3 regions of the Exiguobacterium sp. s189 genome follow, and region 1 is predicted to be linked to each of the others. Evidence: predicted binding sites of a transcription regulator. Region 1 holds the regulator's gene; each other region holds the start of a gene.
The links. Region 1 encodes LexA, which represses DNA repair genes until DNA is damaged. Its sites were predicted from a motif close to CGAACATATGTTCG; they were not measured.
Positions count from the first base shown of each region.

Region 2: a site for LexA is predicted at 8,350-8,363, ahead of KNO99_RS14825 (YolD-like family protein). Genes of this name have one in related genera too.
Region 3: a site for LexA is predicted at 7,602-7,615, ahead of uvrB (excinuclease ABC subunit UvrB). Genes of this name have one in related genera too.

Region 1 covers NZ_JACSKM010000007.1:153,529-163,891, reverse strand. Annotated here, with positions in the region: gene KNO99_RS10620 (YneF family protein) at 1-219, opposite strand, end outside; gene tkt (transketolase) at 345-2,336, opposite strand; gene KNO99_RS10610 (DUF896 domain-containing protein) at 2,536-2,769, opposite strand; gene KNO99_RS10605 (YneB family resolvase-like protein) at 2,830-3,474, opposite strand; gene KNO99_RS10600 (hypothetical protein) at 3,546-3,785, opposite strand; gene lexA (transcriptional repressor LexA) at 3,989-4,609, shown strand; gene KNO99_RS10590 (metal-binding protein) at 4,609-5,049, shown strand; gene KNO99_RS10585 (AraC family transcriptional regulator) at 5,246-6,121, shown strand; gene glnA (type I glutamate--ammonia ligase) at 6,229-7,569, opposite strand; gene KNO99_RS10575 (MerR family transcriptional regulator) at 7,617-8,021, opposite strand; gene KNO99_RS10570 (methionine gamma-lyase family protein) at 8,114-9,412, opposite strand; gene hflX (GTPase HflX) at 9,415-10,363, opposite strand, start outside.
Region 2 covers NZ_JACSKM010000018.1:13,981-24,343, reverse strand. Annotated here, with positions in the region: gene KNO99_RS14875 (hypothetical protein) at 90-341, shown strand; gene mobP2 (MobP2 family relaxase) at 334-1,488, shown strand; gene KNO99_RS14865 (hypothetical protein) at 1,507-1,947, shown strand; gene KNO99_RS14860 (hypothetical protein) at 1,953-2,240, shown strand; gene KNO99_RS14855 (ArdC-like ssDNA-binding domain-containing protein) at 2,245-3,681, shown strand; gene KNO99_RS14850 (AAA family ATPase) at 4,028-5,248, shown strand; gene KNO99_RS14845 (DUF4435 domain-containing protein) at 5,245-5,976, shown strand; gene KNO99_RS14840 (hypothetical protein) at 6,455-6,838, opposite strand; gene KNO99_RS14835 (hypothetical protein) at 6,982-7,188, opposite strand; gene KNO99_RS14830 (JAB domain-containing protein) at 7,560-8,015, opposite strand; gene KNO99_RS14825 (YolD-like family protein) at 8,383-8,727, shown strand; gene KNO99_RS14820 (site-specific DNA-methyltransferase) at 8,976-10,363, shown strand, end outside.
Region 3 covers NZ_JACSKM010000003.1:121,487-131,849, reverse strand. Annotated here, with positions in the region: gene hprK (HPr(Ser) kinase/phosphatase) at 1-928, opposite strand, end outside; gene KNO99_RS05360 (hypothetical protein) at 1,077-1,433, shown strand; gene KNO99_RS05355 (DUF4097 family beta strand repeat-containing protein) at 1,471-2,646, opposite strand; gene uvrA (excinuclease ABC subunit UvrA) at 2,706-5,579, opposite strand; gene uvrB (excinuclease ABC subunit UvrB) at 5,580-7,550, opposite strand; gene KNO99_RS05340 (MIP/aquaporin family protein) at 8,003-8,710, shown strand; gene glpK (glycerol kinase GlpK) at 8,739-10,256, shown strand; gene KNO99_RS05330 (PDZ domain-containing protein) at 10,322-10,363, opposite strand, start outside.

The DNA.
Region 1 (10,363 bases):
GTTTTTCATCTGCACGTTCATGGCGCGCATCACTTGGTTAACTTTCTTCTGTGATGGCTTTTGACCCATTTGCATCATCAACGTACGAATCATATCTTCATTGATTGGCGGGTTCTGTTCAAGGTAGTTCATCATGTATTTACGCGCGATAAAGAATCCGATCGCGATACCCCCGATGAGTGCTGCCACGACAAGAAGAATCCAGAATAATGTACTCAAGGCTTTACCTCCTCTACCATATGAAACATCGTTTTTTACTATACACTAAATTGACCAACTTCGCTAGTCGTCTAGAAAAAAAGTGACGGCCAAACGAATGGCCGTCACAACAATCTAACTTGAGATTAAAGTGATTTTACTGCATTGACGACGTTGTCGACTGACATGCCGTATTCTTTCATGAGGAGGTCCCCAGGTGCAGATGCTCCGAACTTGTCGATTCCGAGTACTTTTCCACCGAATCCTACGTATTTATACCATCCAAGTGTCGCACCTGCTTCAAGTGATACACGCTTCGTGATTGAAGATGGAAGGACAGACTCTTTATATTCAGCAGATTGCGCTTCAAAGAGTTCCCATGATGGCATCGATACGACTGCCGCATTCACGCCTTCAGCCGCAAGCTGCTCACGCGCTTCAACGAGGACGTGTACTTCAGAACCCGTACCGAGCAAGAGGACGTCTGCATCTTTCGATTCACCTGCAACGACGTATGCTCCTTTTGCTGCCGTTTCAACCGATGTGCCTTCGAGCTCTGGCAACGCTTGACGTGTCAAGACGAGGAGTGAAGGTGTCGTTTTCGATGTTACCGCTTGTTTCCAAGCAGCGATTGTTTCTTTCCCATCTGCCGGGCGAAGAACAGATAGATTCGGCATCGCGCGGAAACTCATCAAATGTTCAACTGGCTCGTGTGTTGGGCCATCTTCACCAACTGCAATTGAGTCGTGCGTCAAGATGAACGTTGACGGAAGTCCCATGAGTGCAGCAAGACGAACTGCCGGGCGAAGGTAATCCGAGAAGACGAAGAATGTCGCACCGTAAGGAAGGACGCCGCCGTGAAGTGCCATTCCGTTTACAGCTGCCGCCATTGCGAACTCACGAACACCAAACCAGATGTTACGTCCAGCTGGATCTTCATCGAAGTCCACTGCACCTTTAATCATCGAGTTGTTTGACCCGGCAAGGTCAGCAGATCCACCGAAGAGTGTCGGTACTGCTTTCGCGATTGCGTTTAAAACTTCACCGCTCGTTTGACGTGTTGCTTTTTTCGAACCGATTTCGAATGTTGGCAACTCGCTGTCCCAACCTTCAGGAAGTTCGTTGTTCATCGCACGCACGAACTGCGCACCGAGTTCTGGATGTGCCGCTTTGTACGCTTCTACGAGTTCGTTCCAGTCTGACTCATATTTTGCGCCAGGCTCGACAACTTTCTCGTTGAATAAGTCATATACTTCGTTTGGTACGTAGAATGACTCACCTTCCCATTTATAGAACTGTTTCGTCAATTCGATTTCAGCATCTCCAAGTGGAGCACCGTGTGATGCCGATTTACCTGATTTGTTCGGTGAACCGAATCCGATGACCGTTTTCACTTCGATCAATGTCGGTTTTGACGTTTCAGCTTTCGCTGCATCGATTGCTTTTGCGATCGAATCGATATCTGTTCCGTCTTCGACACGAATGACTTGCCATCCGTACGCGTTGAAACGGTCTTCTACGCTTTCAGAGAACGATTTGTGAAGATCGCCATCGAGTGAGATATCGTTTGAATCGTAAAGAACGACGAGTTTGCCGAGCTTCAAGTGACCAGCGAGTGATGCCGCTTCTGCCGATACACCTTCCATCAAGTCTCCGTCTCCGCAAATCCCGAACGTGTAGTGGTCAACGACGTTGAACTCGTCGCGGTTGTAAGTCGCTTCTAAGTGCTTCTCTGCCATGGCCATCCCGACAGCCATTGCAATCCCTTGTCCAAGTGGGCCCGTTGTCGCATCTACACCAGCCGTATGACGGTATTCTGGGTGACCAGGAGTCTTCGAGTCCATTTGACGGAATGATTTAAGGTCGTCCATCGACAAATCATATCCAGACAAGTGAAGGAGCGAATACAAGAGCATCGATCCATGACCTGCCGAAAGAACGAATCGGTCACGGTTGAACCAGTTCGGGTTTTTCGGGTTGTGACGCATTTTGTCTGTCCAAAGTGTAAACGCCATAGGTGCAGCACCCATCGGCATCCCTGGGTGACCAGAGTTCGCTTTTTGGACCGCATCAATTGAGAGCGTCCGAATCGAGTTAATCGCTAATAATTCTTTAGTAGTTGTTTCCACTAATTTCATCCTCTCTGTGTTAAGAAGGTTTTCTACCCGTCATATTTTATCACACTCATTCGTGTGTCACAACTAATTAATTAGTATAACACATTTAGTGAAATCGTTTCCTTCAATTGCCTTAAAAAAACAGCAATCCGTTCGTCTGATGACCGTTCGTGTATAACAAAAATGCACATCCTATACGAAATAGGATGTGCATTCAGCATCACTCGCCACGATAGCGTTTTTGATCTTCTTTCAACTTCTCTGGTGTGACGTCGTTTCCTTCTGGATCGACGACCTTCATCCCCATCATTTGCGATTTGAACGATTGACGGAACGCCTTCAAATATTCTTGGCGTAAATCTTGTTGTTCGTTCATCTCATCTTGAGACAGTCCTTCTGTCTTCGCTTTGTTGGCGAGGAAATTGATTCGCTCCAATTGTCCTGGTGCTAACATCTGACTCGCCCCCTCTCTAGTGAATTTGTTCTTATACTTTACAAAATCAGAGAGGAAGAATCAAGTTTCAGCTACTGACTGGTGCTCGAGATACCGTCGATTGACGGTCGCTTTCGACACTTCATAACCGAATCCACGGAGTGTTGCCGCAATCTCAGCAAACGTCAACCCGCGCTCGCGCAGTTGGATAATCTCCTCAATCGGCACTTCAATTCGGTGTCGCCCACCTTGATCGTTGTTTTGAATATTGCGCTGTGGGTTGAATCCGTTGGCGACGGCACGGCGCATCCCACGAGAAATTTTAGCGTTGTGAATTTTACGTTGATACTCTTCCACAACACTGACAATTTCTAATACCATTTTTTCGGCATCAGAAACGACATAGTCCGACGTTGATTGCATCGTCAGCAACCGAACGTCATGCTTCATCAATGTGTGCAAGATGGCAATCTTGGCATTTCCTCGTCCCAGACGACTGTCGTCCGTGACAAGTACGGCATCCAAATCAGACATCGACACATGGTCAAGCAAATCAAGGAGCCCCTGTCGATTCACTTCATATCCACTCTCTTGCTCCGTGATGATTTCTATGACTTCTGCCCCTAGTTGCGAAGCCAGATGCTGTAATTCATCGACTTGTCGACTGAGTGATGTCTCTTGGGTGGACTTGTTCGTCGATACCCGACAATAGATGACGACTCGCATCGCATCACTCCCTTTCATCGCATTCATTCCTTACGATACACAGTTCGAGAACGGTTCGCAATGATCAACAATCACTCAGCGGCATACCATTTTGTTTTTCGTTCATGATGCTCTTCTCGTTCTGCCATAATTTGTGCTTCGAGTGATTCCGCTTGGACATAAGCGACTTCTTCTTCAATCGTACGCTCTTCCGTAGTGACGACTGGTTCGACTACTGCCGGTTCCCCTCGCATCTCCCCTGCCAAATAAAAAGCGAACATCCCGACCAAGAGCATCCCGACTAAAATGATTCCGTTAAGTGTGTCTTTCATGATTACATTGCCTCCTGTATAAGAATATATGTTCGTTAGAACGTTTGTTCGTTTATCTGTTCTCATCATAAAACAAGAACCCGTGTTCGGTCAACACAAAAAAACGAACGAATGTTTGTACGCTCATGTGTTCTTGTGTTACACTAGACACATAAAGAATAGGATGCGTTTGCAGGTTATTCGATTACATCGAGGTGAACATAATGAAAAAAATGTCAGCGCGACAACAACAGATTCTTGATTTCATCAAAGACGAAGTTCGGGCAAAGGGATATCCGCCTTCTGTTCGTGAAATTGGAGAAGCCGTCGGCCTTGCTTCTAGTTCGACCGTACACGGTCACTTAGATCGTTTGGAAAAACGCGGGTTGATCCGTCGAGACAAGACGAAACCTCGCGCGATTGAAATTTTGACTGAAGATATGCCGGCAATGGAAGAGCAGGAGTCCGTCATGTACGTACCGGTCATCGGGAAAGTTACCGCCGGGACACCGATTACCGCCATCGAGAACGTGGAAGAACACTTCCCGCTCCCGGCACATATCGTCGGTTCAGATAATGTATATATGTTGTCCGTTTCCGGAGATTCTATGATCAACGCCGGAATTTTGGACGGGGACCGCGTGCTCGTTCGTCAGCAAAGCACCGCCAACAATGGAGAGATTGTCGTCGCCATGACCGATGAGGGCGAGGCGACTGTGAAACGGATTTATAAAGAAGCTTCAAAAGTCCGTCTTCAACCGGAAAACGATGAGTTGGAAGCGATGTATTTTGACAACGTCTCGATTTTAGGGAAGGTCATCGGTGTATACCGGACGATTCATTAATGGCTAGTGGCAAGACCCATACCCGAACGAATCTCGTGGCAACCGGCGCACTTGCGGTTGCCACGCCTTTTATTGACATCGATATTCCGTTCGCATTGATCATCGGTGCGATTATCGGTACACTCTGGCTCTCCCCAGATCTTGACTTAAAATCAGATGCCTATTACCGATGGGGTCCACTTAAATTCATATGGCTCCCATATGTGAAGCTCATGCCGCACCGTTCGCTCTTTTCGCATTTACCTGTTTTGAGTGATCTGATTCGGATTGCGTACATCGGCTTCCCACTCATTCTGCTCTTGCCCTTCACAGCATATGAAACAGAAATCCGGTCGTGGGTGGACGTACACGGCATGTCGTTCTTTTTAGGTCTTGTATTTGCAACGACACTGCACACGACGCTCGACTATACATCGACATTTATAAAAAAAGCATTCTGAACAATTTAAAAGACCACCTGCCGTTTTTCGCGGAGGTGGTCTTTTTTACAGACGAATTCGCAACACATTAGGGTATTCATACCATAATGTGTTGAAGTATGTATTCATTTTTCCTATCCGATAATTCTTGTACTCAAATCATCAAGATACTCAGATGCAATTCCCTTATAGTCGAATTATGAAGGAGGTGATGATGTTGGTAGAAGCGCTAAATGAGTTAATGGAACATATCGAACAGCAATTGACCGAAGAAATTTCAGATTCTGACATCACAAAAATCACCGGGCTCTCTGCCCACCATTTTAAAAGAATGTTTTCGTATATGTCGGGAATAACATTGACTACTTACATCCGAAATCGCCGTCTATCGATTGCGAATGAGGAATTGATTCATGGTTCTAGCGTGACAGATGTTGCATTTCGATATGGTTACCATTCGATCGAAGGCTTCTCGAGAGCATTTCGAGAGTGGTCAGGATTCTTGCCTTCCGAAGTCATGAAGAATCATATACAAAAGTCGTTTCCTCGCTTCACGTTTTATATCGATATCAAAGGAGGAACATCAATGGAATTCAAAATAGAAGAGAAAGACGCATTTCAAATCGTCGGTGTTTCAAAACGTGTCCCTATCCAGTTCGAAGGGATAAATCAAGAAATTGTGGCGTTAGCACAGTCTATAAGTGAACAACAGCGTATGCATATGCGTGAAATGGGAAATCTTTACCCGAACCATGTACTAAATGCATCGTTCAATTTCGATGATGGTCACTTAGAAGAAGAAGGATATTTGACCCATATGATCGGGTTCGCTACGACAAGAGAAGATGTATATGATGACCTAGAACAAATCTCAATTCCGAAAAGCTTGTGGGCTGTCTTCCCGAATTGCGGTCCATTCCCACAAACGCTTCAAGAAACGATGGCTAAAACCTACGCAGAATGGTTGCCATCTTCCGGATATGAACTTCAAGACTTACCAGGGATTACATTTAGTAAAATTGAAATGGGTTATGAGAACGTCTATAGCGAAGTTTGGGTTCCAATCAAGTCAAAAGAGGATAAACAAACATAACAAGAAAGAAATCAATTGAGCGACCGTACACTTAATATTGCAAATAAAGAGCACGGAATGATCTTCAGCTGAAGGTCATTCCGTGCTCTTTTTGCATATCTCTTCTATTAGTAGAGCGTCATGTACTGATCGCGTTCCCACTCCGTTACTTGCATACGGAACATATCCCACTCGATTTCTTTCAATTCGAGGAAGTGTTCGCCGATGTGCTCACCGAGTGATTCCATCACGACTTTGTCCGCACGAAGCACTTCGAGTGCGTCGAAGAGCGTTGCTGGAAGGTCGTCGATCCCGTTCGCTACACGCTCTGGTTTGTCCATCACGTAGATGTTGCTATCGATTGGTTTTGGTGCATTCAAATCTTTTTCGATTCCGTCAAGACCTGAAGCCAAGAGAGCTGCAAGTGCGAGGTACGGGTTCGCTGCTGGGTCAACCGAACGTACTTCGATACGAGTCGAGAGGCCACGTGCTGCTGGTACACGTACAAGTGGTGAACGGTTGCGTGCGCTCCATGCAACGTAGCAAGGTGCTTCGTAACCAGGTACGAGACGCTTGTAAGAGTTCACAGTCGGGTTACATACTGCTGTGAACGCACGAGCGTGCTCCAAGATACCAGCTGTGAACGCGCGAGCTGTGTCTGAAAGTTCCATGTCGCCATTTGGATCGTAGAAGACGTTTGTGTCGCCTTTGAAGAGTGACATGTTCGCGTGCATTCCTGAACCGTTCACTCCAAAGAGTGGTTTTGGCATGAATGTCGCGTGAAGACCATACTTCGCAGCGATCGTCTTAACAACGAGCTTGAACGTTTGGATGTTATCTGCCGTTGTGACAGCATCTGCGTATTTGAAGTCGATTTCGTGTTGTCCTGGTGCAACTTCGTGGTGTGATGCTTCGATTTCAAAGCCCATGTTTTCAAGTTCGATGACGATTTCTTTACGGCAGTTTTCACCGAGGTCAACTGGTGCCAAGTCGAAGTATCCACCTTGGTCGTTGAGTTCAAGTGTCGGACGACCTGATGCGTCTTTCTTGAACAAGAAGAATTCTGGCTCTGGTCCAACGTTGAACGCTGAGAAGCCAAGTTTTTGCATTTTCTCAAGGTTACGCTTGAGTGTACCGCGCGGGTCACCACTGAATGGTGTACCGTCTGGGTTATAAATATCACAAATTAAGCGAGCGACTTTTCCGCTGCCATCTGTCCACGGGAAGACAACCCATGTGTTGAGGTCTGGATATAAGTACATGTCTGATTCCTCGATGCGGACGAATCCTTCGATTGACGATCCGTCAAACATCATCTTGTTATCAAGTGCTTTGTCCAATTGGCTGATCGGTACCTCGACGTTTTTGATTGTTCCGAGGATATCCGTGAATTGAAGACGAATAAAGCGTACGTCTTCCTCTTGTGCGATGCGTTTAATGTCTTCTTTTGTGAACGTTTTTCTGGCCATGGTAAAATGTCCCCTCTCACATTGTGTAATGGTTGATGTGTGCGGCGTTATCGATAAAAACGTGAAAGCTCGCCTTGAATGAGCGACGTCTTATTGAAACGACCGGCTTCTTGAAGCTGTGTTTTCAACAAATGATGTAACTCTTTTTCCGAAACCTTTGGTGCTTCATTGACCGGTGCGGCCGGAGCAGACGTTTCCGCTTCTTTTTCACCTTCTTGCTCTAACATGTGGCGAATTGCCGCCAAATTAAAGCCTTGGTCAATGTAATCCTTGATTGCGAGTAGACGTTCGACATCATTAAAGGAATAAAGCCGTCGTTTCGATTCCGTCCGACTAGGCGAAATCAGACCCTGTTCTTCATAATACCGAATCTGTCTACCAGTCAGTTGCGTCAGATCTTGGACGATTCCAATCGGAAACAACGGGTTGGAGCGACGAAATTGATCAGCCATCCTTACCCCTCCTTTTCTGTCTCACAATGTGAGAATAATACATGACAACAATCCTGTCAATAGATGTTAAGAAAGTTAACATGACAGAACGGTTACAAATGTGCTTGTTGATTTTGGTCGTTAAATTCGACCAGTCCTTTATCGTGTAATTGGCTCAACGCCAACATAAGCGCGACTTTCACATGAGCATACGTCAGACCACCTTGAACATACGCTGTGTATGGTGCCCGGAGTGGTCCATCCGCTGACAGCTCGATTGATGAACCTTGGATGAACGTCCCTGCTGCCATGATGACATCATCCTCATATCCAGGCATATAGGCCGGAACGGGTAACGCATGAGCGTTTACCGGTGATGCCATTTGGATGCTTTGACAAAACGCGATCATCTTCTCACGGTCGCGGAACGTCACTGACTGAATCAAGTCCGTTCTTGGAGTCGAATAATGTGGGTCAGTCTCAAATCCAATCAACGATAAAAGGCTTGCCGTCAAGTGTGCCCCTTTCAATGCCTGTGCGACAGTATGAGGAGCCATATAAAAGCCCTGATACATTTCTTGAAGCGAATAGAGTGATGGTCCGGCTTCACTCCCGATACCTGGAGTCGTCATCCGGAACGAACAACGTTCAATCAGTTCTTTCGTCCCTGCGATATACCCTCCCGTCTTCGCCAACCCGCCTCCTGGGTTCTTAATCAAGGAACCCGCCATCAAGTCGGCTCCGACGTGCGTCGGTTCAATTGTCTCGACAAATTCACCGTAGCAATTGTCCACGAACACATACACATGCGGATGCGCCGCTTTGATGCGTTCAATGGCGATCTTGATTTCTTCGACTGGAATGCTGCGACGATTCGCATATCCTTTCGAGCGCTGAATCCCGACGAGTTTCGTCTCCGGACGAATCCGTTCGATGACGCGGTCGATGTCGATTTCACGTTCTTCCTTTAATTCGACAGTATCATAGTGGACACCAAGCTCTTTTAATGAGCCGCGACCGTCCCCACGGATGCCGACGATTTCCTCGAGCGTGTCATATGGCTTCCCTGTGATATACAGCAATTCGTCACCTGGTAGAAGGACACCGAACAAGGCAATCCCGATTGCATGCGTACCCGAGATGATTTGCGGTCGGCATAATGCAAGCTCTGCTCCGAACACGTCTGCATAAATCGACTCGAGCGTGTCACGACCGAGATCATCATATCCATACCCCGTCGTCGGATTAAAATGGAAATCCGATACTTTGTGCTTTTTAAACGATTCGAGAACACGATACTGGTTGAACTCAGCCGTCTCTTCAATCTTCTCAAAAAATGGTTTCACTCGTGCCTCGGCCATTTTCACATACGGCGCGAGTGCATCATAATGTTCAATCTTTTCTTGCCACATACTTACACCTCAAATTGTTTTAGCGTCGCATATAGACGCGTGTCTTCTCTCATATAGCCTACCAACTCGACAGAACCGTCATCCAAGAATTTTTCTTCAAGACGGTACATCGCCTCTTTGGCTGGGTGGTAATGTTCAAAAGCCGTCACCGGTAAGACGACGTGGACTTTTGTTAAAATGTCCGAGATTTTATTTTCGAGTGCACCAGTCAACTGTTCGATGTCTTCTGATGCGATCGCAGAGATCAACAGCGGTCCACCGACGAAGTCTTCTGTGAGCCGGTCTTTCTTATTATATACCTCGAGTTGTGGGACCTCACTCGCACCGAGTTCTTCCAATACCGCATTCGTTGTATCGATTTGGTTCAAATAATGTGGGTTCGATGCATCGATGACGTGGAGGATCAAATCGGCACCGACCACTTCTTCCAAAGTCGAACGGAAAGCGGCAACGAGTTTCGTCGGTAAATCACGAATAAATCCGACCGTATCGGTAATCAACACTTTTCCACCGCGTGGAAGTTCGAGTTCACGCGTCAACGGGTCAAGTGTTGCGAACAACTCATCCTGTTCATACGTATCTGCATCCGTCAATCGATTAAAGATTGTCGACTTCCCAGCATTCGTATACCCGACGAGCGCGACCTGGAAGACGCGATTTTCTTTCCGACGTTCCCGGTAGCGATCTCGGTGTGCGACCGTTCCTTCGAGTTGTTTCGTAATCTCATCGATGCGACGCTTGATGTGGCGACGGTCCGACTCAAGTTTTGTCTCACCCGGTCCACGAGTCCCGATTCCACCACCGAGTCGCGAGAGCTGTGTCCCTTGTCCGATGAGACGTGGTAGTAAATAGTTCATCTGCGCGAGTTCGACCTGCAATTTCCCTTCGCGCGATTGCGCACGGCTCGCAAAGATATCTAAGATGAGCTGTGTACGGTCAATCAGCTTCATC
Region 2 (10,363 bases), on a different contig from region 1:
GACAAGTGATAGCAGTTTCCCCTTATGCTCTTTTTAACGGTTTTTTAGAACGTCGGCAATATGTAGCCTTTAGAAAGGTGGTCAAGCAGATGGATCTGTTACTCCGCGACATTGACCCCGTCATCGTGAAGCAGATTGACGAATGGGCAAAGAAACATAACCGCTCCCGGCAACAATATTTGAAAGAACTTCTCGCTTCTTGGTGCGCGAACGGTATCCAATCGACGCAGGTCGATCGACTCGAACGGCAACTCGAGGCGAACACGCTCCATCTAAAGCGGAGCGCGGACGAGCTCGCCGAAGTGACCCGATTGTTGAACGAGGTGATGCAGGATGCGTGAGACACCAGGTGTCGTCATCAAGTCGAAGTTCAAGGTGTCGGGCACGAAAAGGAAGTCGCGTCGTTACACGACGTACCTCGACTACATCAATCGACCGGACGCAAAAGATAGCCGCGAACAGTTCGAGACGTACCATGATTACATGGACGACGAGACGAAATCGAGCGGCCTGTTCACGCGCGAGGACGACCGATTGAACGACGAAAAGCGTCGCGCCGTCCGCGACATCTTCAAGCATGCGCAAGAGAACGGGAGCATCCTCTGGCAGGACGTCATCTCGTTCGACAACGCCTGGCTACGCGAGATCGGCGTGCTCCACGACGACCTCGTCGACGAAAAGCGATTGATTCAGGCGACACGGAACGCGGTCGATTCGATGCTTCAAAAAGAGAAGATGGTCCATGCCTACTGGACCAGTGCCGTGCATTACAACACCGACAACATTCACGTGCATGTCGCCATCGTCGAGACAAGCCACATGCGTGAGCGTGGCAAACGCAAACCGAAATCGATCGAGCTGATGAAGTCAAAGGTCATCCATTCCCTCGCCGACAGGACAAAAGAACAGGAGAAACTGAACGCCTTCATCCGAGACGAGTTGGTCGCCCATAAACGGAACCGGAAGATCCAAACGCTCCCGAACCGTGTCCTGCATCCCGACCTCGTCCGTCAGTTCAAGGACATCTATGAACGGTTGCCGGAAGACAAACGTCAATGGCGCTACAACATGAACGGGATGCAACCGCTCCGTGAATCGCTCGACCGTCTGACCGACCGCTATATCGACATTCACTTCAAAGCAGAGTTTCAAACCTTCAACGAGCGGCTTGAGCAGGAGGTGTCGTTCCATCGTCGCAGCTACGGTGACACGGAGAAGGCCGAGCGGTACCGGACGACGAAGCGACAGGACCTCTACACCCGGATGGGGAATGCCATCCTCTCCGAAATGCGCGACTTGTCAAAAGAACAGGTGAAGTTTGAGAAAAATGGAGCCCCTATACATCCGGTCCGCCGTGCGTTCAACCAACAAAAAATCTTCAACGAATCACTCTACCGGATTGAGCGGCACATGAACGACGAGTTCGAACATTTGAAGAATCAACGCGCGTTCGAACAACTGGAACGAGACATCGAATATGGAAAGTGAGGGAAGACGATGGAAGAGTTGAAGCAGATCCGTCTTCGATTGAAGCCGGAGACGGTCACGTACTTGGAAGAGTTCGCCGACGACAAGCGTTTCGGCCACCTCGGCCAGGTCATCGATCATATCGCAGACGAGCATAGACAACTGGCTGACGAGAAGTGGGACATGCAGTTCCTCACCCGCTCGATCAGCACGCAGGTCTCCCGTCATATCGAGGAGTTGATCAACGAGCAGATATCGACGGAACTCGAGCGGATTCGATTCGCCGCGAACCGTTCCGATCGCCACGGGCAGATCCTGACAGAGCTCCTGCAGGCGCTCATGCAAACCGAAGGCATCGAGGACATCATGACGACGGACCAGTTCAAGCCGACGTTCCTCGCGACAGCGGAACGCATCGTCCAAGAACGCATCGAGCATCAAAAACAGAAGAAGGACACACTAAATTTTGAGAGAGGATGAATTCTATGCGACCACTTGACCGTCCCTTCACGATGGGACAACTGTTGACGCTTCAACCGAAAACCGTCACGGTCCTCATCTATGGAAAACAGTACGACATCCCGATATCAATATCTGAGCATCAGCTTTTAACCGCCATTGCAAAAGACGAGATCGTCTTGCTTCCCGTCAATTTCGAACGGACACGGCTGTTACTCGATATCTCGGAAACGTCGCCACAACTTGAACATGAACTGAACGAATTTGCGGATAGTAATGAATTTGTCACCGACTTGTTGAAGGAAGGAGTCTGACACGATGGCCAAGATGAAGACGAACGAAGAACGGAAGGCAGAGCTCGAGGCCTTGACGAAACAAATGGGAAAACAGATCGACAGCTACTTCGAGAGTCCGGAGAAGATTCGGGAACATCTGCAGTTCCTCGGAAAGTTCCATCAATACTCGATGCGAAACGCGATCTTGATCGAGTCCCAGTTCCCCGGCGCGGTCGCAGTCGGCTCTTATCCGTTCTGGGAAAAGCAAGGCGCACAGGTCCAAAAAGGTGAGCGTGGCATCAAGGTGTTCGTCCCGAACCCTGTGACGTACGCCCTGCATAGAGATGAGTGGGTACCGCTCAGCAAGGCACCGAAGCCAATCAAAGACGGCGTGAAACAAGGTCGCATCCCGTCACGCAAGATGATGTATTTCAAGATCGGTCACGTGTTCGAATACACGCAGACCGATGCGCGCGAAAAAGGGATCGAGGTCTCGGACATCTTCAAACGGTATCACCGGGACGGCGGGCTTGAAAATCAACAAGACATCCGTGACGCCTTGACGACGCTCGCGGATGACCGCAATGTGACACTTTTAGATGAGCCGCTCGACGAGATCGGGACGGCGAAGGGTTGTTACTATCCGGAGCTGCATGCGATCGCCTTGAACCCTCGGAACAAATCGATTGAGGACATTATCGTCCTGATTCACGAGCTTGCTCACTCTGAGTTACACAACCAAGAGCGGAACTTTGAGCGGAATAAACCGCTCACGGCACCCGAGAAGGAGTTCCAGGCCGAGATGGTCGCCTATGTCGTCTCGCATCAGCTCGGGTTTCCGACGGACGACTTCTCGCTCTCGTATCTGGCAGATTGGACGAAAGACAAAGAACTACTCGACAAAGAACTACTGTTGCAGGAGGTCCACCAGACATCCGCAACCTTCCTTGATCATATCGAATTACACTTAGAAAAGGTGCGCACGTTGGAACAAGAAAAGGAACAGACCCCACTTGAATATATCGAGCAACTAGATCGTCGTATGGGATGGAAAGACACCGACCTCACACTCTACGAACGGGTGCACGCCGTACAGCGTGTGTTTCCTGAAGAAGTGGGATCCTATCTAAACGCAAAAGCGGCCCTCGAGACGAACCTGAATGTGAATCGTGTCGATGAGCCGCTCATGTATATTCATGGTAAAGGATTCGGGTTTCAACAGTTCGGTATCGCAAATAATCATGATTTTAGTAAGGACGCACTTGTCGCCTATACAATTGCTTTACCGAATCAGCCACTGATTAGCGGTCACTTCGATTCAGATAAAATCGTACACCCATTACATGACCTTGAAAAAAACAATCGATTAAAAAAGCCAATTCTAAAGTCTCTTGAAGAACGTTGGCATAACATACTCCTAGATGAGGAAAAGAGTTTATTTTTCAAAAAGAAAGGATTCTTTGCTGAACGCCAGTTGTGATCTCGTGAATACGATTCATTCATGAACCCCATGAAAAAGGGAGACTGATTCTCAAATTCTCCCTTTCGTTAATTTAAATCTTCGAACGAATATCTAGAGTGATATCACTTTTCCCGCCTTTGACGCTCTCCATTAATGTGACCATGAAAAGATTAAAAGCAAAGCAATTTGACGGATTTTGCCAAAATTCATCAAGTAAAAAATAAGATACTAGCTATTTATATTTTAAAATAAAAGTAATTAAAGACCAAAACATAACAAATGATTAATTTACAATAAAAAATTTGGTATATTTTAATTATATGATTTATAAAAATTACTGTTTATCGAACGGGAGAGTTTTAAATTGATAAAATATGCAGAAATTAAAGGCTTACCAAGTTATGAAAATAGAATAATTAAACTCCATTTCAATTCAGATATCAATATAATCACAGGAATAAACGGTCAAGGTAAAACAACATTGTTAAGATTAATATGGTATGTATACAGCGGTAATTTATTAAAAGCTATTGATGAAATTGAATTTGACTATATAAAGCTAGAAACGGAATCTCACAAATTTGACTTGATTAAATCTACACCTGAGAAAATGGCTCAACTTGATAAAGATGATGGCCACACTGGATATGACATTAAAATTATTGATACTAGTGATAATTCTATAGTAATTGATACTATTTCACCGGAAACAGAGCTTAAGAGTATTCACTATTGTTCTCAAGTGGTCTCACAATTAAACGAAAAATCTCTCTATTTCCCTACATTTAGAAGAATAGAAGGTTTCCCTTCTAAATTACCTCCTCGTCAACATCCTTTTGAAAGGGAAAATGAAGAAACTTTACTTTCAGATACTATGAAAAAAATTTCTTCACGATTGTCTATAAGAGGCCACAAGTATATCACTTCAGTATCTACAAAAGATATCAATGAATTAATTACAAATAAATATGCTGAAATTTCAGAAGAAATAAATAAAACATACAAAAGCTTAACAGATGATATTGAGTCTGTTATCAACAGTAAAAATGAAAATAGTACAATACAAGACTTTAGTGAACAACTTGACTCTATAAAACAGATTCTTAACAACAATAAAGATATTAGAACTGATGCATTTAAGCCAATTGATGCGATTAGTAAAATTGTAAATGAAGTTTTTAAAAGGAAGGGTGTAAAAATAAGTAGCACGATTAATTTAGGAGAACAAAAACAAATTATAGATTCAAATTTTTTATCTGCCGGTGAAAAACAGATGTTAAGTTTCATAGCATACAATGCTCTCTATACACACGTTCCTATGATTATTGATGAGCCGGAAATTAGTTTACACGTTGATTGGCAACGAAAACTTCTGAAAATTTTGCGTAGACAAAACACAAATAATCAACTTATAATTGCTACCCATTCCCCTTTTATCTATTCTAAATACAGTGACAAAGAAATTATCAAAAATTTCGAAGAAGAATCAATTAGTGACGATTTTAAAAATATAGATTTAGAAGTTCCTATTGATATTAAGGATTTTTTAAAGAGTATTACTAACGAGGATAATCGTGGCTTATGAGTGAGATGACAATTGATGAAATGGTATCATATTTGAATCATTCTCAAATACCAACTTTATTAGTTGAGGGTAGAGATGATTTTCAAATATATAGATGGTTAGAAGATAAACTTGATTTTTTAGAAGTTGATATTTTGCCTTGTGGAGGCAGAAATAACTTATTAAACCTGTTTGAATCACGACACTTAATTGAGAAACAAGATATTTTATTCTTTGCAGATTCGGATTTATGGCTATTTTCAGAAATACCCGCGAAATACAAAGGAATTATATTTACTAAAGGATATAGTATCGAAAATGATATATATACTTCTTGCAAAAATTCTATTGAATCATTAATCGACTCGAGTAAGATTTCTGATTACCATAAAGCAATTAGAGAATTATCTAAATGGTATACTACTCAAGTAGAGGAATACTTAAAGGAAAGGGACTATCAAATAAAAGATAGTCCTAGGAGTATATTAGACAATAAAACCTTTGAATTACAATCTCGACATATGCCTATCCATCCAGAGATATTAAACTCTTCTCTTTATGAAGAAATATCTACAGAGTACTATCACAAACTTCGAGGTAAAAATCTTTTTGATTTATTTGAGTGGTTTGTAGAAGAAAAGAGTATAAAGAGAGAAGCTCTATTTGAAATTGTATTTAAATTTATGTCGGAAGATAAAATTGAAATCGTAAAAGAATTCCGTGGTAAACTGGAAACTCTTGAGCATTAAATTAGTAATTCTACTTTACACCCAAGCTACTATTACAAAATAGTAGCTTTCTTATGCTGATAATTGCTACATAAAACTCTACAAATATATAGTAATTTTTAAGGAAGTTTAAATATGGATTTGCCGAAAATCATTTCCGCAATCGTGTTTGCGACCATCACCTCTCCCATCTAACTCGAAAAATGATAAAAGTACGTTACTTAATAAAAGACGAAGCAATTTTAAATTGATGTAAAACATCCAATAATCCCTGAACAAAGACACCATTCGGTCGAATGGTGTTCCTCGCGTGGCGTTAGACGCGCCCACGCTTTTGCTTTTGACGTTGTTCTTACGCTCCGTGCCTCCCGTTAGAAAGGGCCAGGAACATAGAGATGCGGCGGTGAGCCAGCAGCTCTTGTTATCGGGCCGTCAGGGGGGCAGCGGTGCGATGAGCGACTTCGCCACAAGGCGTTAGACGCTCACGCATGAGCCCAAATCACCATTCCTTCTCCCATGCCCCGTCCTCAGAGACTCCCCAATCCTCGAAGCGATACTTGATGAGCCAATGGACATGCATCACTTCATATTCGAATACATCCTTCGATAGCTCTGAGACGACGAAGCTGACGTCCCCATCCGCCACCACCCATGTCCCGTATAAATACACAATTTTGATGGGACGCTCTTCTGGATCCAGATAGATGAGTACGTGGAAGTAAGGCGAGTTCCGTTCTTCATCGAACCGGACGACCTTCTCGACGCAATGTTCACTTGCGACGACACGCATCCACTCGGGACGCTCCATCAGTTCCATGAACACGGTCCGGACGAACGGATCCAATCCTTCGAACGCATAGTCATCAAGCGTCCCCTCGTCCATCACGTCTCCCCCCTTCCGGTTCTCTATAGAACGATTCCCCGTAAAAAGACAGTTCAGTCCTCATCCATACACTAGAAGAAACGATTCCTACTCAAAAAATGTATACGCGTATACAAATCTACATGTATACACCCAGAAAATTCTTACGGTCGCCCATATGATCGAAGCGTTTTGGTGGTGAAGAAAACTGTGCTTCTTGTCAACAACTCCCCTTCTTTCACATCGTATAGGATATCCATACTCACAAGTTTAAATTCCCCGTTCTTAACGTTTAACCGATCCGGTAGGCGGCGTAGCAATACCTCCGTCATTTCGTCCATCGTCTGTTGGTCTAGTTGGAATTTATCCATCTAAATCATCCTCTCCATTTGATAGCCTCATGTTATCTCGCATCCAAGCAAACAACATCTCACCTAATTTCACGTAAGCCCTAGGGCTTGTTTCGGAAACATGGTCATTTTCAATAAACAAACTCTGTTTTTTTACTTCTATCATTTCATCAAACAATATTCTGACGAGACAGCCCAAAACAACGTCCAATATTCATACACGAACCATATCGTTTTCGTTATGCGAAAACGGACCTTTCCCCGGATCCCGCTCTATGGATCCAGGCGAGAGCAACGTGAGTCGCCGATCCCGTAAAAGAAAAACATATGTTTTTCCTCCTTGCCCTTACCGGACGGATTAGGACCGGTCCCCCGGTCCCGCTCCTTTCCGTTCAACCCATGTAACCTCGCTGTTTCATGCTGACATATGACTCGTCCGCTCCGAGGATGAGATGGTCGAGCACCGGGATGCCGATGAGGTCGCCCGCCTCATGTAATCGTTCGGAGACGAGGATGTCCTCCCGGCTCGGGCTCGGGTCCCCGCTCGGATGTTGATGACAGGCGATGATGCACGAGGCATTATTGAGAATCGCACATTTGAAGATTTCTCGCGGGTGGACGACACTCGAATTGACGCTCCCGACATGCGCCCGGTGGACGCCGATGACCCGATTCTTCGTGTTGAGCATGATGACGAGGAACACTTCACGGTCATCATCCCCGATAAAGGATGCCCCGATTTGTCGGGCGTTGCCTGGTGATTGGATGACGGCGTGCTCGAGGGCGACCATTTCCTCGCGAACCTCTTGTTTGATACGGATGACCTCGATGATTGACGATAGTTCCATGATGGTTTGTCCCCTTTCGCATAAGCTGTCCTCAGAACGAACACCGTTGTGCGTCCTGTTGACGGGAACGCAGCGAGCGTCGGGAGACGGTGCAAGGGCGACCGTAGGGAGAGCCTCAAAAAATGCGTAGAGCAAACGCAGGGCCAGGCTTCCGTAGCCAACGAGCGAAAAGCCTTGCTTTGAGCCAAAAGCGAAGGAAGACGGGCCGGAGGGCGCGGCATTTTTTTGACGTCCCTTGCACCGACGACCAGCGAGCTAGAGTACGGAAACAGGACGCACGGATGACTGTTTACAAAAAAAGACTGTTCAAACTTGATAAACCGGGTATAAAATAAGAACAAATGTTCGTTTTTATGGGAGGAAAATCATGATGACGATGTATCGCGACCGGGGCGAACTGAAATGGATTCCATTTCTCATGCCCGAACATAGGGCCCTACTAACGAAATACTATAAGGAGATTCAAAAGATCGAGATGCCCGATGTCGATGAACAGCTCCTATCCGTCTATGAGAACGTATTGAACGACGCAATTTTCAGCGGGGATCTAGTGGAGGTGAAATACGTAGAGGAGAGGGAGATGAAACGGTTCAAGGGCTTTGTGCATCGGACGAACTATATGGAGCGGACCGTCGAACTGGCCAATCAGCGGGACGGGATCATCCATGTACCGTTCGAGGCAATCATTCATGTGGAACAATCGATGGACTAACGCCCTGGCGGTTGTTCGAAGTCTGCGTCACGAAACGAAGTGTCGCTCCTCGACTTTCCAATAGTAAAAATTAACGGTTTATTCAACTCATATCATATAAGAAAGCACAGCCTCGCTTTTGCACTTTTTGAATACATTTCAACAGTCACTTTTAAGAAATAACGACCTTTTGCAACGTTCATTAAATGTTATAGTTAAGACAAACTAATTTCAGTTTCATGCCTATTATATTTTAAGGAGATAATCTAATGCCGAGAATTTCTTTTACAGGAAAAACTTTTGTTCAAAATCATCACCTAAATGTTAAATTTCATGAGTTGATTCCTAACTCCGCCAACAGTTTAACAGATAAAGTGAGCCTTAATGATAATTTAGTTATACAGGGAGATAACCTTAAAGGTTTAAAAGCTTTATTACCTACATACGCTGGGAAGGTTAAGTGTGTCGTTATCGATCCTCCTTATAATACAGGTAGCGAAAAATGGGTCTACAACGATAATGTAAATTCTCCTAGGATGCAAGAATGGCTAGGTCAAGTAGTTGATAAAGATGATTTGTCTAAACACGACAAATGGCTATGTATGATGATGCCACGATTAAAACTATTAAAAGAGCTGATGGCCAAAGATGGACTTATCGCAATGTGTATTGATGATCATGAAGTACAGCACGCAATTATGCTTATGAATGAAATATTTGGCAGCGAAAATCATATTGCAACTGCACCTTGGCTATCAGAACCGAGCGGTGGGAAAGAGAAAACAGGTCTGAGAACTGGTCATGAGTATGTCTTAATTTATCATAATGGAGACGGATCTAATATCTCTAGACAAGAAGTGTCTGTGGGAGAACTAGACTCAGAAGATGAATTCGGAAAATATCGAAAAGGTCGCGAACTTCGGAAATGGGGGGGAACTTCTCTTCGATCTGACCGACCAGGTCAGTGGTTTGGAATTACAGCGCCTAATGGAACAGTTGTCTATCCTATTAAAAATGACGGAGAAGAAGGTCATTGGCGATGGGGGAAGGATAATGAAGAAATGAAAAAGATTTTAGCTAACCCTAATCACGCAGAATGGGAATTACGTCCGTATGACTCAGGTGTTACATATAATGGCGAAAGTGAACGCTGGGTTCCATATGAAAAAATCAGAGACAAAGAAAAAACATTGGGATGGAAAACTTGGTTAGATGATATGGGGACTAATGCTAGTGGTACGAAAAGCATTAAAGAAATTTTCGGAAGTAAAATCTTCGATACTCCAAAACCAGTAAAACTTTACAAATGGTTAATAGGACTGCATGAAGACCAGGATGCTATAGTTCTTGATTCGTTTGCAGGAAGTGGAACAACAGCTCAAGCTGTTCTTGAATTAAATAAAGAAGATGGGGGAACACGTCAATTCATAGTTGTAGAAATGGAAGACTATGCTAACGAAGTTACCGCCGAACGTGTAAGAAGAGTGATAAAAGGTGTACCAAAGTCCAAAAATCCTATGCTCCAAGAAGGGCTAGGAGGTTCATTTTCATATTTTACTCTTGGAGAACCTATAGAAATGGAGTCTATACTTTTTGGTAAGGATCTTCCTAGTTATGAGAATCTTGCTCGTTATGTGTTTTATACTGCTACAGGTGA
Region 3 (10,363 bases), on a different contig from region 1:
CTCCTTCAGTGTCCTGAATCGCGTTCGCGAGACGTTCCGCAAACTCTTCAGCTGTATTGATGCCCATGTTTTGCAGACGATAGTTCATCGCTGCGACCTCGATGATGACCGCCAAGTTTCGACCTGGACGGACAGGGATCGTGAGGAGCGGGACTTCACTGTCGATGATTTTCATCGTGTTGTGATCGAGTCCGACGCGGTCGTACACTTTTCCAGCGTCCCAGTTCTCCAAATTGACGATGAGACTGATCTTCTTATGCGAACGGACCGCACCTGCGCCGAACAAGGTCATGACATCGATGATGCCAATTCCACGAATCTCAAGCAAGTGGCGAATCAGCTTCGGTGCTGAACCGACGAGGAGCTGGTCGCCCGTTTGGCGAATCTCGACCGAATCATCGGCGACGAGACGGTGCCCCCGTTTGACGAGTTCAAGCGCGGTCTCCGATTTCCCGACACCGCTCTGTCCTTTGATGAGAACGCCGACGCCGTAAATGTCGACGAGGACGCCGTGCATCGCTGTCATCGGTGCAAGTTCCATCTCGAGGAAGTTCGTGATTTGCGACTCAATTGATGTCGTCACCGCATTCGTCCGCATGAGTGGGACGTTTGCCGCTTCCGCTTCTTCTTCGATTTCTGTCGGAATATCAAATCCACGTGTGATTAAAATCCCAGGTGTCGATTCCGTACATAAAATCCGGGCACGCTCGCGACGCTTTTCTTCCGATAAGCTCGCATAGAAAGTCAACTCCGTCTTCCCGAGCACTTGAAGACGATTTTTCGCATAGTGCGTGTAATAACCGGCGAGGACGAGTCCTGGTCGACTAAGGTCAGGTGTGGCGACCGGACGATGAAGGCCCTCTTCTCCCGCAATGACTTGAAGTTTAAAACGCTCAACGACTTGAGCTGTACGTACGATATTTTGCATCAGTATCTGCCCCTTTCACGCTCATTATTGTATCATAGCTCTTTCTCGGAAGTGTTAGGGAAGTGATGAAGAACGTGTCAAAAAATTGTTGAAACTTTCATACATGGCGTTCGTAGGAAGGGTATAGGCAAATAGAGGAGGTGAAAATATGGATGCGTTGTTTTGGATTGTCGTGCTCATCGCGCTCGTCATCGGAATCGGAACGCTCATCTACATCATCAAGTCATTGATTGATATGTGGAAAGAGTATGCGGCGACGAAAAACGAGACGGTCTTGCTCTTGTTCATTTTAAATATCATCGGATTCTTCTTATCCGGCGCGCTCATCTCGATGATTGTCGCCATCATCTTCTACTGGAATCGCTCGAAATCGATGCGACTACTCGGTATCATCTTATTGATTGCCGGACCGGTCCTCTTTATCGTCTTCGCAGTCAGTGCATTCACGCTGTTTGATACACAGATGATGGATTGGCAACAGATGGAGTATGAAATGAATTTATAATCAAAAAAATCCCGAAGGCGCTGCCTTCGGGATTTGCTTATTGTTGATGGAACGGATTATTCAAATCAGCTGGGTCGACGGGATCGACCGGATCCGACGGCTCCGTCTGTTCTTCCTCAAGGAAAGTCGACGGTGTATACACCGATCCGTGTTCCAAATCGATTGTACCGGTACGTGTACCCGCTTCGACTTCGATGCGAGGTGTTTGACCCCGACCGGACAAGAATTCGAGACGACGTTGGGCAACGTCTTTTCGGTCACGAATGATTTCAAGTTCGTCGAGTAAGCAGTGGAGTCCCCCGAAGTTCGTCTCGAGTTCTCCTTCGACCTCGACGCCGTGTGGCAACACGAGTCGAATGTTTCCGGCGAGCGAAGCGAGTTCGAACTTGGCCGGACGTGCTGTCGCGAGTTCCGCGCGGATGTTGCCGTTCCCTGTCTTGAGGGATGCTTTATCGTACTTCCCTCCGACGATGACGGCCCCGTTTCCGGTACGGACGTGCACGAGCTCCGCCTCAACACCTTCCACCTCGACTGTCCCGTTTCCGGTATTGAGAAGGAGTTCAGACGCGTGTACTTCATGTAGGACGACGCGACCGTTCGCCGTTTGCACGCGGACGTTCTCGACGTCCAAACCATCGGCACGGACTTCCCCGTTCAATGTCTGAATATGAAGATGGTTGAAATGGTGATGCGGGACGTACAGTTCCACGTGGGCCCGGACGAGCTTGTCACGCAAGGAGACGACGAGACGGTCCCCAATGACGGAATGCTTGACCGCTGATTGCAACTGTTCGAGCGCTTTGTCCGCGTCTTGTTGGCGGAGCGGACGACCGGTCACGATGAGCTCACAATCTTCTGCATCTGACGAGACAATGGTCGCCGATGCGTTGAAGAGATCGAGTGAGATGTCGGTGCCTGTGAATGGGAATGATTTCGAATACGTCACTTCTGGCCCGAAGTTCGAGCTGAAGGAGAAGTCGCTGTCACGAAGCTTCGTGACGAGTCCTTCTACCGCAGACGTCAGTTTCGTCGTGAGCGATTCGACCGAATAGGCATCGACCTTCTCCGTGTCTTGTCGCTCTTCTAACGCCTGGACTTGTTCTGGTTCGAGGCGCTCGAGACGTTCGAGTTGCGTCATCGCCTCCTCGATTGTCAATTTTCCTTCCTTCACTTGCTGGAGAATCAGTTCACGCATTTCTTGTTTCACGTTCATTTTCCCCCTTCAATTTGGTTGCACGTCAATTACCTTCCCGTTTCTCACCATTTCTATACTTATTTCTTTTTTCCTGCTTTTGGTTTCACGCGAGCCGCATCTCGTTCGAGTACTGGCTTCAAATACTTGCCGGTATACGAGCCTGACACTTCAGCAACTTCTTCTGGAGTCCCTGTCGCGACGATGAGTCCGCCGCCGTCCCCGCCTTCTGGTCCGAGGTCGATCAAATAATCGGCCGACTTGATGACGTCGAGGTTATGTTCGATGACGAGCACCGTGTCCCCGTTCTCAACGAGGCGCTGCAACACTTTCAACAAGCGGGCGATGTCATCGACATGAAGACCTGTCGTCGGTTCGTCCAAAATATAAATCGTCTTTCCGGTCGAACGTTTATGAAGCTCCGAAGCGAGTTTGACACGCTGGGCTTCCCCACCGGAAAGTTCCGTCGCCGGCTGACCGAGTTTCATATAGCCAAGACCGACGTCATAGATGGTCTGAATCTTCCGCTTGATTTTCGGAATTTTGTCAAAGAATTCGAGCCCTTCCTCAATCGTCATATCGAGGACATCGGCAATCGTCTTCCCTTTATACTTCACTTCGAGCGTCTCACGGTTATAGCGTTTCCCGTGACAGACCTCACATGGAACATACACGTCCGGTAAGAAGTGCATCTCGATTTTGATGATCCCGTCCCCACGGCACGCTTCACAGCGTCCGCCTTTCACGTTGAAACTGAAGCGCCCTTTCTTATAGCCGCGCATCTTCGCTTCGTTCGTCGAGGCGAAGACGTCACGGATGTCGTCGAAGACGCCCGTATACGTCGCCGGGTTTGAACGCGGCGTACGTCCGATTGGGGATTGGTCGATATCGATGACTTTATCGATATGCTCGAGACCTTCAATCTTCTTATGTTTCCCTGGCTTCGCTTTGGCACGGTTCATATTGTGTGCGAGCGATTTATAAAGAATCTCGTTGATGAGTGTCGACTTCCCAGAACCGGATACACCCGTCACGGCGACGAACATCCCGAGCGGAATCGAGACGTCGACATCTTTCAAGTTGTTTTCTTCTGCCTTGAGAATCTTCAAGAACCGTTCGTCCGGCATCTTCCGTTCAGCCGGGAGCGGGATGAACTTCTTCCCGGCAAGGTATTGACCTGTGAGCGAGTTCTTGTTTTTCATCAGTTGCTTCGGCGTCCCGGCAGCGATGACTTGTCCACCGTGCTCCCCGGCACCCGGTCCGATATCGATTAAATAGTCGGCTTCCATCATCGTATCTTCATCATGCTCGACGACGATGAGCGTGTTGCCGATGTCTCGCATCTGTTTGAGCGTGGCAATCAAGCGGTCGTTGTCTCGTTGGTGAAGACCGATCGACGGTTCATCGAGGACGTACAAGACACCTGTGAGACGTGAACCGATTTGCGTCGCAAGTCGAATCCGCTGGGCTTCCCCACCTGAGAGGGTTCCCGCGGCACGAGACAACGTCAAATAGTCGAGACCGACGTTATTCAAGAAGCTGAGTCGCTCACGGATTTCCTGCAAGATGAGTCTGGCGATGGCGATATCTTTTTCACTGAGCTGTTCATTCAGTCCTTCAAAGAACGCAAGTGCGTTCACGACCGACTTCTCCGTCACTTCTCCGACGTGCTGGCCCGTGATCTTGACGGCGAGTGACTCTTCTTTCAAACGATAGCCGTGACATGTCGGGCAGGCGTGCGTCGCCATATACATCTCCATCTGTTCACGGATATAGTCGGACGTCGTCTCCCGGTAGCGGCGCTCGATGTTACGGAGCACCCCTTCAAAGAAAATTGTGTTCGTCCGGACCTGACCGAAGTCGTTCTCGTATCGGAAGAGGAACGACTCTTCCGAAGATCCGTTCAAGACGAGGTCTTGGTCACGCTTCGACAGACGCTCGAACGGTACGTCCATGTCGATATTGAAATGCTGACACATCGCCGCCAACAGTTGCGGATAGTACTGGGAACTTGTCGGTTGCCATGCAGCGACCGCCCCTTCTTTTAACGTCTTCGACGGATCAGGGATGACGAGTTCTGGGTCGACGTCTAGTTTCGTCCCAAGACCATCACACGTCGGGCAAGCCCCGAACGGTGAGTTGAAGGAGAACATACGTGGTTCGAGTTCTCCGATTGAGAATCCACAAATCGGGCAAGCGTGGTGTTCGCTGAAGAGAAGCTCGGTCCCGTCCATCTTGTCGATGATGACACGTCCGTCGGCGAGGCGTAATGCCGTTTCAAGAGAGTCGGCAAGGCGCCCTTCGACGTCAGGTCGGACGACGAGACGGTCGACGACGACTTCGATCGAGTGCTTCTTGTTTTTGTCGAGCTCGATTTCATCCGTCAATTCGATCGTCTCTCCGTTCACTCGTACACGGACGAATCCTTCTTTTTTCAACGAGTCGAATACTTTGACGTGCGTTCCTTTACGACCTGACACAATTGGTGCCAAAATCTGAAGTCGCGTCCGTTCCGGCAATTCCATCACCTGGTCGACCATCTGCGAAATCGTCTGACTCGAAATCTCAATTCCGTGGTTCGGACAGACCGGTTTTCCGATTCGTGCGAACAAGAGTCGGAGATAGTCGTAAATCTCGGTCACCGTTCCGACGGTCGAGCGCGGGTTTCGGCTCGTCGTCTTCTGGTCGATCGAGATGGCCGGACTTAAGCCTTCAATCGTATCGACATCCGGCTTATCCATCTGTCCGAGGAACTGACGAGCGTACGCAGACAAACTCTCGACGTAGCGTCGCTGTCCTTCCGCATAAATCGTGTCGAACGCGAGCGACGACTTCCCGGAGCCGGACAAGCCCGTCAAGACGACGAGCTGGTCACGTGGGATATCGATGTCGATATTTTTCAAGTTGTTGACGCGTGCCCCTTTGATGACAATCGCATTTTTCTTTTCAGCCATTTAATTCCCTACCTTCAACTCCAAGATTAAGTCACGCAATTCGGCCGCACGTTCGAACTGGAGATCGCGCGCCGCTTGCTTCATTTCTTCTTCTAGTTTGGCAATCGCCGCCTCGCGTTCGGCCGGCTTCATCGTACTGAGCGATTCGAGTGCCTCTTCTTCGGCCTCGACCGTCGCCCGGATGACACCACGGACGTCTTTACGAATCGTCTGTGGCGTGATGCCATGTTCTTCATTATATGCTTGTTGAATCGTCCGACGACGATCCGTCTCTTCGATGGCTCGTGCCATCGAGTCGGTCATCTTATCCGCGAACAGGATGACGTGTCCGTTCGCATTACGGGCCGCCCGTCCAATCGTCTGGATGAGCGAACGATCGGAACGAAGGAACCCTTCCTTGTCGGCATCGAGAATCGTCACGAGACTGACTTCCGGAATATCGAGCCCTTCTCGTAACAAGTTGATTCCGACGAGCACGTCATACTTCCCGAGACGAAGGTCACGGATGATTTCAATCCGTTCGAGCGTCTTGATCTCGGAGTGCATATAATTGACCTTGATTCCTGCTTCACGCAAGTAGTCGGACAAGTCTTCTGCCATCTTCTTCGTGAGCGTCGTCACGAGTACACGCTCGTCTCGCTTGATGCGTTCGCGAATCTGGTCCATCAAGTAGTCGATTTGTCCTTTGATCGGATGAATCTCGATCGTCGGGTCGAGTAGCCCTGTCGGACGAATGATCTGCTCGATCATGTTCGGTGTATGTTCGAGCTCGTACGGACCTGGTGTCGCCGAGATGAAGATCGCTTGTGACAATTTCTTCTCGAATTCATCGAATTTGAGGGGACGGTTGTCCTTCGCAGAAGGAAGACGGAACCCGTGGTCGACGAGCACTTGTTTCCGCGCCTGGTCCCCGTTATACATCCCGCGCACTTGCGGGAGCGTCACGTGTGACTCATCGGCGACGAGGAGGAAGTCTTCCGGGAAGTAGTCGATCAATGTATACGGGGTCGAGCCCTCCGGCATCAAGTTCAAGTGTCTCGAATAGTTCTCGATGCCTGAACAATACCCCATTTCACGCATCATCTCCAAATCGTAATGCGTTCGCTGTTCGAGACGTTGTGCTTCGAGTAGCTTCCCTTCCTCACGGAACTTCTCGAGCTGCTCCTCGAGTTCCGCTTCGATGTTGACGATTGCTTTTTGCAGTTTCTCGTCACGCGTGACGAAGTGGGATGCCGGGAAGATGGCGACGTGATCGCGGTCCGCGATGATTTCACCCGTCAACGGGTCCATCTCACGGATCCGGTCAATCTCGTCCCCGAAAAATTCGATGCGCATGCAGTGTTCGTCACGTGACGCTGGGAAGATTTCGACGACGTCCCCACGTACACGGAAACGTCCACGCTGGAAGTCGATATCGTTTCGTTCATATTGAATATCGATGAGCTTACGAAGCATCTCGTCACGGCCCATCTCTTTACCGACCCGCAGACTCAATACGAGGCTGCGATATTCTTCCGGGTTACCGAGACCATATATACAGGAAACAGATGCGACGATGATGACGTCGTCCCGCTCGAAGAGAGCCGACGTCGCCGAGTGACGCAGCTTATCGATTTCATCGTTGATGGACGCATCTTTCTCGATAAACGTATCGGTCGAAGGCACGTACGCTTCCGGCTGATAATAATCATAGTAACTGACAAAATATTCGACCGCATTGTTCGGAAAGAACTCCTTGAACTCGGAATACAATTGACCGGCGAGCGTCTTGTTGTGGGCGAGGACGAGTGTCGGCTTCTTCACTTCTTGGATGACGTTCGAGACGGTGAACGTCTTCCCAGTTCCGGTCGCCCCGAGGAGTGTCTGATAACGGTCACCCCGATTGACGCCTTCGACAAGTTGTCGAATCGCTTCAGGCTGGTCACCTCCTGGTTGAAATTCAGATTGTAATGCAAACGGAATCGATTCCATAAGATACTCCTCACCTTCTCATTTCATAGTGTCTTGATTATACCATAGACACGAACAAATATTCGCTTATTAGCTTGCATACGGATTTAAGCCTTTTCTCTTATATATCATCATTTCTTTTTCCGTTACCGTCTCAAAAGAAACATCAAATCTTGTTACGTTCATCCTTCGAGAAACGCTTCACAATCGTTTTTGTAGCATAGAACACGGAAAGTCGGATCCTGGACCTTGTTCCTATTCGATTGAAATTCCCATGATTTTTTAAAAAGGATGTCAAAATCATATCCATGTCGCTCTCTATCTGACTCTTTATGTGAAGTTTACAGGTGTAAATGTGAACATTTGTAGGGAAAAAGTAGGATTTTTGAAAAACACCGTTTTAAAACGCTTACATTTTGGGCATATAATGAAGTGGTAAGTCAAATTGCATAAGGGAGAAAGGGGAGTATCACATGTCAGCATTTGTAAGTGAAATTATCGGTACGATGCTATTGATTCTGCTCGGTAACGGTGTCGTCGCCGGCGTCGTCCTCCGCCATTCCAAAGCGGAAAACTCTGGCTGGATTGTTATCACCATGGGTTGGGGTCTTGCCGTTATGGTCGGGGTCTACGCAGCCGGTATTTACGGAGGCGCACACATCAACCCTGCCGTCACGATTGGTCTCGCGACAGCAGGCGAATTCCCATGGGCCGATGTCCCACTCTACATCCTTGCTCAGTTTATCGGGGCGTTCATCGGGGCATGTTTGGTATATGTCCACTACAAGCCGCATTACGATGCGACGGACGATCCAGGCTTGAAACTCGCAACGTTCTCTACAGCACCAGGTATCCGAAGCACACCGTACAACTTGATTGGTGAGATTATCGGAACATTCGTCCTCTTGTTCGCGTTGTTGTCATTCGGGGCAAACACATTCGCAGACGGACTCAATCCGCTCATCGTCGGTTTCTTGATCGTCTCAATCGGTCTCTCGCTTGGTGGTACGACGGGGTATGCGATTAACCCGGCACGTGACCTTGGGCCACGTATCGCGCACGCCATTCTTCCGATTAAAGGAAAAGGCTCTTCAGACTGGGGCTATTCATGGATTCCAGTTGTCGGTCCGATTATCGGTGCTGTCATCGCCGCACTCGTTTACGGCATTCTCGTCCCTTAACACATAATTTTGAAGGAGGAAATCACATATGGCGAAAGAAAAACGTTATATTTTAGCATTGGACCAAGGAACGACAAGTTCACGGGCAATCATTTTTGATCATGATGGAAAAATCGTCACAGTCGCACAGCGCGAATTCAAACAGTACTTCCCAAAACCAGGCTGGGTTGAGCATAACGCCAATGAGATCTGGGGTTCTGTCCTCGCCGTTATGGCGGAAGCATTCGGTTCGGCGGATATTGACCCGAATGAAATCGCAGGAATCGGGATCACGAACCAACGTGAGACTGCGGTCGTTTGGGAGAAAGAAACAGGACGTCCTGTTTACAACGCGGTCGTTTGGCAATCACGTCAAACTGCTGATATCTGTGAAGAGCTAAAAGCGGCAGGTCACTCGGACATGGTTCGTGACAAAACGGGTCTTCTCATCGACGCCTACTTCTCAGGTACGAAAGTCAAATGGATTTTGGATAACGTCGAAGGCGCTCGTGAGAAAGCCGAGAACGGTGAACTTCTCTTCGGAACAATCGACACATGGCTCATCTGGAAACTCTCAGGTGGTCAAGCACACGTGACAGATTATTCGAACGCATCACGTACACTCATGTACAACATTTACGAACAGAAGTGGGATGACGAGTTACTCGAGATCTTGACGGTACCGAAATCGATGCTTCCTGAAGTCAAGCCTTCGAGTGAAGTTTATGCGAATACCATCCCGTATCACTTCTTTGGATTCGAAGTACCGATTGCCGGAGCCGCAGGTGACCAACAGGCTGCCTTATTCGGTCAGACGTGCTTCGAAAAAGGTGAAGGAAAGAACACATACGGAACGGGTTGCTTCATGCTCATGAACACGGGCGAAGAAGCTGTCAAATCAGATCACGGTCTATTGACGACAATCGCGTGGGGCTATAACGGAAAAGTCGAATATGCGCTCGAAGGTTCAATCTTCGTTGCCGGTTCAGCAATTCAATGGCTCCGTGACGGATTGCGTATGTTGAAATCAGCGAAAGACTCGGAGCAGTATGCGACGCGTATCGAATCGACAGAGGGCGTCTATGTCGTACCTGCCTTCGTTGGTCTCGGTGCACCTTATTGGAACTCTGACGTGCGTGGTGCCATCTTCGGTCTCACACGCGGAACGGAGAAAGAACAATTCGTCCGTGCGACGATCGAGTCACTCGCTTATCAGACACGCGACGTCCTCACATCGATGGAGAACGATTCAGGCATCAACTTGAAAACACTCCGCGTCGATGGTGGAGCTGTCAGCAACAACTTCCTCATGCAGTTCCAATCGGACATTCTCAATGTTCCGGTCGAACGTCCTGAAGTAAGTGAAACGACTGCACTCGGTGCCGCCTACTTGGCAGGTCTCGCCGTTGGTTTCTGGAAAGACCAAGCAGAAATCAAAGACCAGTGGAAACTCGATAAGAAGTTCGAGCCGAACATGGACGAGTCTCATCGCGAAGCACTCTACAAAGGTTGGCAACACGCTGTCGAAGCAACGATGGCATTCAAACCATCAAAACTTGACGTATAAGTGGCAAGGGCATCCTCACGGGTGCCCTTTTCGTATGCAAAAAAAGAGTACCCATATGGATACTCTTACAATTTACGAAGTCGGACACGCGGGCTCGTCGGCTCCCC